Regions from separate parts of the Achromobacter sp. 1011791174 genome, predicted to be linked through region 2. Evidence: predicted binding sites of a transcription regulator. Region 2 holds the regulator's gene; the other holds the start of a gene.
The links. The regulator FNR, encoded in region 2, switches genes on or off when oxygen is low (the NO sensors DNR and NnrR bind a similar motif). The targets are predictions, from matches to a motif close to TTGATNNNNATCAA.
Positions count from the first base shown of each region.

Region 1: the regulator FNR is predicted to act here: its motif matches at 1,066-1,079, upstream of AC6LJ5_RS13400 (universal stress protein).

Region 1 covers NZ_JCBANH010000031.1:43,313-47,275, forward strand. The annotation lists gene AC6LJ5_RS13395 (FUSC family protein) at 1-1,032, shown strand, start outside; gene AC6LJ5_RS13400 (universal stress protein) at 1,139-1,975, shown strand; gene AC6LJ5_RS13405 (MetQ/NlpA family ABC transporter substrate-binding protein) at 2,068-2,901, opposite strand; gene rocF (arginase) at 3,123-3,963, shown strand, end outside.
Region 2 covers NZ_JCBANH010000141.1:1,536-5,498, forward strand. The annotation lists gene clpB (ATP-dependent chaperone ClpB) at 1-1,101, opposite strand, end outside; gene AC6LJ5_RS28660 (gamma-glutamylcyclotransferase family protein) at 1,241-1,714, shown strand; gene fnr (fumarate/nitrate reduction transcriptional regulator Fnr) at 1,811-2,539, shown strand; gene AC6LJ5_RS28670 (hypothetical protein) at 2,548-3,702, shown strand; gene AC6LJ5_RS28675 (MFS transporter) at 3,872-3,963, shown strand, end outside.

The DNA.
Region 1 (3,963 bases), on a different contig from region 2:
GGCGCGGCATCCAGCTCGGCCGCCGCGCCGGCGCGGCAAGCCTGGAACACGCTGCGCCAGAACCTGCGACTGGAGTCTGACGCCCTGCGCCATGCCTTGCGCGTGGGCATCGGCGCCACGCTGGCCGTCGCCCTGTCGCGCAGCTTCGCCGTCAACCACGGCTACTGGATGTCGCTGACCCTGGTCTTCATCCTGCAACCCTATTTCGCCGCCACCTGGCAGCGTACCGTGGAACGCGTGCTGGGCAGCGTCGCGGGCGCGATCGGCGCCTCTTTGCTGGGCCTGCTGCTGAGCACGCCGCTTTCCGTCGCGCTGGCCGTGCTGCCGATCGCGCTCGGCACGTTCGCCGCGCGCACGGTGAACTACGCCCTGTTCACGTTCTTCCTGACCTCGCAGTTCGTGCTGGTCAGCCATATCCAGCAGCCGGACCTGCACGAACCGGAACTGGCCGCGCTGCGCGCCTTCAACAGCGTGCTGGGCGCCGTGCTGGCGCTGCTGATCGGCTTTCTGCTGTGGCCCGAGAAGGCGCCCCGCGAGCTGGCCGGTGCGCTGGCGCGCGCGCTGCAGCGACATGCCGACTATGTGCTGGCGCTCGTTCGGGAAAAGAGCGGCGAGGCGGCGGAGTCGCCGCGACGCATCGTCGAGCTGCGCCGGCAGGCCTGCCTGGCGGCCGACAATGCCCAGGCGTCACTGGAACGGCTGCAGCAGAACCCCTTGCACCGCGACAGCAAGGTCGACACGGCGGAAGCCCTGCTCAATGCCATGCGCCGGGTGACCGCCGCCGGCACCGTGCTGGAAATCCAGCCCGGGCTGCCTGCCGACAACGAAGCGGCATCCGCGCTGCGCGACTACGGCGAAACCCTGGCGCGGGCGCTGCACCCGCGCGACGGCGAACCGGAACCCGGCGGCCGGGTCATGCCGGTGCCGTCGGCGGTGGGTCTGGCGCAACCCGGTCTGCCGCCCCCTCTGGAACGCATCGCCCGCCAGGCGCGGCAGGTCCAGCAGCTGCGCGACAAGCTCCAACAGGCCTAGAGCTTGCGCCGGACGGGGCAAACTGAGGCCGGCTTGACGTGCATCAAGCGCCGGTCGGCGCGAACGCGCAACGATAGCGCCAACGCAAGTTCACTCAGGAGGCTCTATGTACCGCCGCATTTCCGTCCATCTGGACCAGGGTTTCGACTGCAAGCGCCGCACCCAGGCAGCCATCGGCCTGGCCAAACGCCACCAGGCGGAACTGGTCGGCATCTACGCCACCTCCGCTCCGCCGCAGTACTACTACGGCGAATCCGTGCTGATGTCCCGGGCGCTGAATGTCATGAAGGACTTGCAGGCACAAGGCCGCGACAGCGTCCAGAATGCGTTCCTGGCGGCGGCCTCGCAGGCGGACATCCCCGCCCAGGTCCGCAGCGACGACACCTCGCCCAGCGCCAGCGTGGCGCTGCACGGACGCGTCAGCGACCTGATCATCGTCAGCCAGCTGAACCGCGACGATGTCGAGGCTGCCCACGAGAACGAATTCGTCGAGCAGACCCTGCTGACCGCCGGCCGGCCGGTCCTGGTCGTGCCCTCCAGCGGCCATTTCCCGGTGATCGGCGAGCGCGTGCTGTATTGCTGGGACGGCAGCCGTGAATCGGCCCGCGCGCTGGCGGATGCCGCGCCGGTGCTGCGCATGGCGGACCACCTGGTCGTGTTGACGATGGACGAAGGCGCGGCCACGCGGGGCGCCGGATCGGCCAGCTTCGACGACCTGGCCAGCTACTGCGAGGCCCAGGGCATGCCCCGGCCCGAGCACGTGCGCCGCGACATCAAGGGCGTGGGCGTCGGCAGCACCATCCTCAACGCGGCGGCCGACTACAGCGCCGACCTGATCGTCATGGGCGCCTACGGTCACAGCAAGCTCAGGGAATGGGCCATGGGCGGCGCGACCGCCTCGATCCTGAAGACCATGACCGTGCCGATCATGTTCTCGCACTGAGCGCCTGCCTGCCGTGCCCGAGCCCCTGCCCAGGCAGGGGCTTTCTTGCTGTCGGCGAGTGGGTTTGGGCTCGGATGCTCCGCCGCGCCGCGCTACCAGGGAAAGACGATCAGGTCGCCATACAGCCGCCGCAACGTGGCCTTGACCTCGGGAGATTCCTGATAGATGGCGATGAATTTCAGCAGCCTCGGATCGTTGGCGCGCTCGGGCGTGGTGACCCAGCGGATCGCGTAGCGGCGAACGGAATCGGGGCTGTTATTGTCGAAACCCAGGCAGTCCTGCTCGCTCAGGCCGGCCTGCCTGGCGAAGGAGGGATACGTGACCGAAGCCGTCACGTCATCGAAGGTGCGGGCCGATTGCGCGCCTTCGACAGGCACGAATTTCAGGCGCTTGGGATTGAGCGTCACGTCTTCCACCGCCGCCATGTTGCCCACGCCGGGCTTCAGGCCGATCAATCCCATGGACTGCAGCAGCAGCAAGGCGCGGCCGGTGTTGACCGGATCGTTCGGCACCGCGACGGTGGCGCCCTCGGGCAGCGGCTCGCCCCGCTTCAGCTTCTTGGAATACAGACCGATGATGGTCGAGTAGCCATAGGCGATCGGCACCAGCTTCACGCCTCGGCGCGCATTGAACACCTGCAGGAACGGCTCGTGCTGGAAGAAATTGGCATCCACCGAGCCATCGGCCACCGCGATATTGGGCAGCACCCAGTCATTGAACTCCACCAGCTTGACCTCCAGCCCTTGCCGGGCGGCCAGCGCGATGGCTTTCTCGGTCGCCTCGTTGGCCAGGGCCGGAACCACGCCGATGCGCAGCGGCTTCTGCTGGGCCGCGGCAGGAAGCGCGCAAGCCATGGCGGCCAGCGCCAGCGCGGCCGCAAGACGGGGCCGCAGGAAGGAAAGAAGGGGCGGGAACAAGCGGATCATGGGCATGAATATGAAAAAATGGACGCCAGCGCTGCCGGCTTTCGGTCCATTGTGCCCCAAACGCCCGCCGCGCCATGGCAATGCCCTCTGTCACGCCATGGCAATGCGGGCGCGGGCGCGACGGCGCTAAGATGTGTCCACCAAGCCGGCCAGGCCGGCGCTGGGCCGGCGGCGGCTCCATCCGCCGCCTGATTCTGTCTTTCCTTTCCGGAGTCCGCCCCGTGCAGAAAACCGCCAAGCCGACCACCCCTTCCCTGCCGCGCGGCATCGCGCTGATCGGAGCGCCCACCGACATCGGCGCCGGCGCGCGCGGCGCCTCCATGGGACCGGAAGCCCTGCGCGTCGCCGGCCTGGGTCCGGTCATCGAGGCCCAGGGCTTCGAGGTCGAGGACCGCGGCAATCTGTATGGCCCGGCCAATCCCTGGCAGCCTCCCGTCGACGGCTACCGCCATCTGGCGGAAGTGGCCGCCTGGAACCGCGCGGTCCACGACGCGGTGCATGCCGAATTGCGCCAGGGCAAGCTGCCCATCCTGCTGGGCGGCGACCACTGCCTGGGCATCGGCTCGATCAGCGCGGTGGCGCGCCATTGCCGCGACACCGGCAAGAAACTGCGGGTGCTGTGGCTGGACGCGCACGCTGATTTCAACACCCATGCGCTTACCCCCACCGGCAATATCCATGGCATGCCGGTAGCCTGCCTGTGCGGCTACGGTCCGGCGGAGATCACCGGCCTGTCCGGCCATCATCCCGACATCGAGGCCGCCTGGGTGCGCCAGATCGGCATACGCAGCGTGGATCCTGGCGAAAAGCGGCTGGTGCACGAGGCCGGGCTGGAAGTGTTCGACATGCGCTACCTGGACGAAATGGGCATGCGCGCCACCATGCAGGCCGCGCTCGCGGGCCTGGACCAGGACACGCACCTGCATGTCAGCTTCGATGTGGATTTCCTGGACCCCGAGATCGCGCCCGGCGTGGGCACCACCGTGCCTGGCGGACCGACCTACCGCGAGGCCCAGCTCTGCATGGAGATGATCGCCGACACCGGGCTGATGCGTTCGCTCG
Region 2 (3,963 bases):
CGGGTCGGTGATCTCGACGCCGTGGTGGATCTCGTAGCGTTCCTGCAGGCCGCGCAGGATGGCGATGGTCGATTCCACGTCGGGTTCGTCGACCAGCACCTTCTGGAAGCGGCGCTCCAGCGCGGCGTCCTTCTCGATGTACTTGCGGTATTCGTCCAGCGTGGTCGCGCCGATGCAATGCAGCTCGCCGCGCGCCAGCGCGGGCTTGAGCATGTTGCCGGCGTCCATCGCGCCCTCGGCCTTGCCGGCGCCGACCATGGTGTGCAACTCGTCGATGAAAACGATGTTGCTGCCATCGTCCTGCGCCAGTTCCTTCAGCACGGCTTTCAGGCGCTCTTCGAATTCGCCGCGGAACTTGGCGCCGGCCAGCAGCGCGGCCAGGTCCAGCGACAGCACGCGCTTGCCGCGCAGCGTCTCGGGCACTTCGTCGTTGACGATGCGCTGCGCCAGGCCTTCGACGATGGCGGTCTTGCCGACGCCGGGTTCGCCGATCAGCACGGGATTGTTCTTGGTGCGGCGCTGCAGGATCTGGATGGTGCGGCGGATCTCGTCGTCGCGACCGATCACCGGATCGAGCTTGCCCTGGCGGGCGCGCTCGGTCAGGTCCATCGTGTACTTGGACAGGGCCTCGCGGTTGGACTCGCCCTCTGCGGCGGACACCGACTCGCCGCCGCGCACGGCGTCGATGGCGGCTTCCAGCGCCTTCTTCTGCAGGCCGGCTTCCTGCAGGATGCGGCCGGCCGGGCCTTTGTCGTCGGCCAGCGCCAGCAGGAACAACTCGCTGGCGATGTAGGTGTCGCCCCGGCGCGCGGCTTCCTTGTCGGTGCGCGTCAGCACGCCCTGCAGCTCGCGGCCGACCTGGACGTTGTCATCGCCCTGCACCTGAGGCAGGGACTTGAGCGCCTGCTCGATGGCCGGCTGCAACCGGTTCACGGCGACGCCGGCGCGCGCCAGCAGGCTACCGGCCCCGCTGTCGGGATCGGACAGCAGCGCGGACAGCACATGTATGGGCTCAATGTAGGGATGATCGTTGCGGGCGGCCAGGCTCTGGGCGTCCGCCAATGCCTGTTGGAACTTGGTGGTAAGTTTGTCGAATCGCATAGTGGTCGTTTGGCTTGTTGAGGAGCCTGACCGATGCATCGCCGGCTGGCTCGATGACCTGAATATGCGGCCGGGACGGGGAATTTCAATACCCTGCCGGCCTTGCGGACTCTATCGACGTGCGGCAACCTGAGGAATCATGAGCATATACGTTTTTGTCTACGGCACGCTACGCGCGGGCGAGATCAACGACCTGGAGCGGACCGCCTCCGACCGTGGACTGCCGGCGGTACGGCGGGTCGGCGCGGCCAGCGTGCCGGGCCGGCTGGTCGACTTCGGCGCCTGGCCCGGCCTGATTCCCGTGGCTGACGGGCGTCGCGTCCTAGGAGATATCTATCAGGTCGAGCCGGCCCATATCCAATTGATGGACGAGATCGAGGACTACCATCCCGGCCGGCCCGGCTGCTTCCTGCGCCGCGACGTGCTGGCGCGCCTCGCGCAGCCGGGCCCGGACGGCGCGGAGCTGCCCTGTCAGTACTACCCGATAGATCCCGCGCGGCGTGGCGCCGCCAGCGACATCGCGGCCGTCGATCACGTCACGGACTGGGTCGTTTACCGCCACGCGGGGAACGCTCGCGCGGCGTCCCTGTCCAAGGACGCCGCGAGCGCGTAAGACACCCGTAGTAACAACGGACTACAATACCAATTGTCATCACGCTTCATGCCCGCATCGGCTACCCGCCGCTCGACGGGCGCTATAGAGGTCAATATGCAAAAAAGGGTCCCCGTAGCCCCAGATGCCGCCCATTGCTCCACGTGTATGCTGGGACACGTGTGCGTGCCCGTGGGCATGGCAGCCGCCGAAGTAGAAAAGCTGGACGAACTGGTGAAGGAACGCGTGCGCCTTGAAAAGGGCAAGACGCTGTACTCGCTGGATCACCCCCTCGACGCGGTCTATGGCGTGCGCTTCGGCAGCCTGAAGACGCAGCTCGAAGACGCGACTGGCCAGATCCAGATCACCGGTTTCCACCTGCCCGGCGAGATCGTCGGCATGGACGGCATGCTCGAGGGCAAGCACGTGTCGGCCGCCGTCGCCCTGGAAGACTCCGAAGTCTGCGTCATTCGCCTAAATGAAGTCGACCGCGTCGCCGCCCACCTGCCCTCGCTGCAGCAGCAGTTCCGCCGTCTGATGAGCCGCGAGATCACGCGTTCGCACCAGATGCTGGCCTCGCTGGGCTCGATGCGCTCCGAGCAGCGCCTGGCGGCTTTCCTGCTGAACCTGTCGCAGCGCTACGCCTCGCTGGGCTATTCGTCCACCGAATTCGTGCTGCGCATGAGCCGCGAGGAAATCGGCAACTACCTGGGCCTGACGCTGGAAACGGTGAGCCGGCTGTTCTCGCGCTTCGCGCGCGATGGGCTGATCCGCATCAACCAGCGCGAAGTCCGCATCCTCGACCAGCCCGCGCTCAAGCAGCTGCTGGGCCAAGAAAGCTGCTGAAGCCGCCCATGCGCCGCGCGCGCGCCTTCCTGCCGGCCGCCAGCCTGATGCTGGCGGCGCGGGCGGCCCCGCTGACGGCCGCCGCGCAGACGCCACTGCCCGACCCCTACGACTACGACGAATCCGCCCCCGCGCCCAAAGCGGCCAAGCCGACGCGCTGGCAGACCGTCGAGCTGGGCAAGCCGGGCCATCGCTACAAGATCCCGGTCTACGCCAACCGCCCGCTGGGCAAGGGCGAACTGGCCGACATCAAGCAGGTGGTGGTGGTGATCCACGGCGTCAAGCGCGACGCCGACCGCTATTACGAATACGTGACCGACCTGCTGGAACGCAATCCGGAGCGCGCGCGCGACACACTGGTGCTGGCGCCGCGTTTTTCCGGTTCCATCGATTCCGGTTTCGCCGGCATGGCGGCATGGCGCAAGGCCAGCTGGGAAGAAGGCGAGGACAGCGTGCAGGCCGCCGGCCGGCCGGCGCCGGTCAGCTCGTTCCAGGTTCTGGATGACCTGCTGCGCAGCCTGGACGACCGCCAGCGCCTGCCCGCGCTGGCCGGCATCGTGCTGGCCGGCCATTCCGGCGGCGCGCAGCTGGTGCAACGCTACGCCGTGCTGAACAACGTCGACGGCCCGCTGCGCCGCGACGGGCTGGCGCTGCGCTACGTGATCGCCAATCCCTCTTCTTACCTGTACCTGACCAACGAGCGGCCACGCCCGGACGGCAAGGGCTACGCGCCCTACGAACGCGGCATCTGCCCCACCTACAACCAGTACAAGTACGGCACCGACAAGCTGCCCGCCTACGCGCGCGGCCAGGAGGAATCCCGGCTGTTCGTGCGCTACGCGGCGCGCGACGTCACCTACCTGCTAGGCGGCGCCGACAACAACCCCGAGCACCGGCTGCTGGACAAGACCTGCGGCGCCGAAGCCCAGGGCTCCACGCGACTGGCGCGCGGCACCGCCTACCTGCAATACGAGTTCCTGCTCGCGTCGCGCGGCGGCAAGCCGGTCACGCTGCACCGCGCCGGCTACGAAGTGCGCGGCGTGGGCCACGACGGCAAGAACATGTTCGGCTCGGAATGCGGCGCCCAGGCCCTGCTGGGCGAAGGCGCGCGCGGGACGGACAAGGCCGCGCCCTGCGAGCCGATCAAGCCGCGCGGCAAGTAGCGCCCGCCAGGCACCGTCCAGGGCGCCCTCCAATCATGACAGCAAGCTGAACGATGGCGCGGCGGCGCGTGCAATTTCGCGCGGCCGGGAGCAATATAGGGACATGCTGGCGGCGGCGCGCTTGCGGCCACGCCGGCGTTTCCCATTCCGGCAAGCAGCAAGGACCGCCATGACGCACACGCATCTGGATGTCGCCGACGCGAAGCGCCGCATCAAGGCCATTTTCGTCGGCTCCATGGGCAACCTGGTCGAGTGGTACGA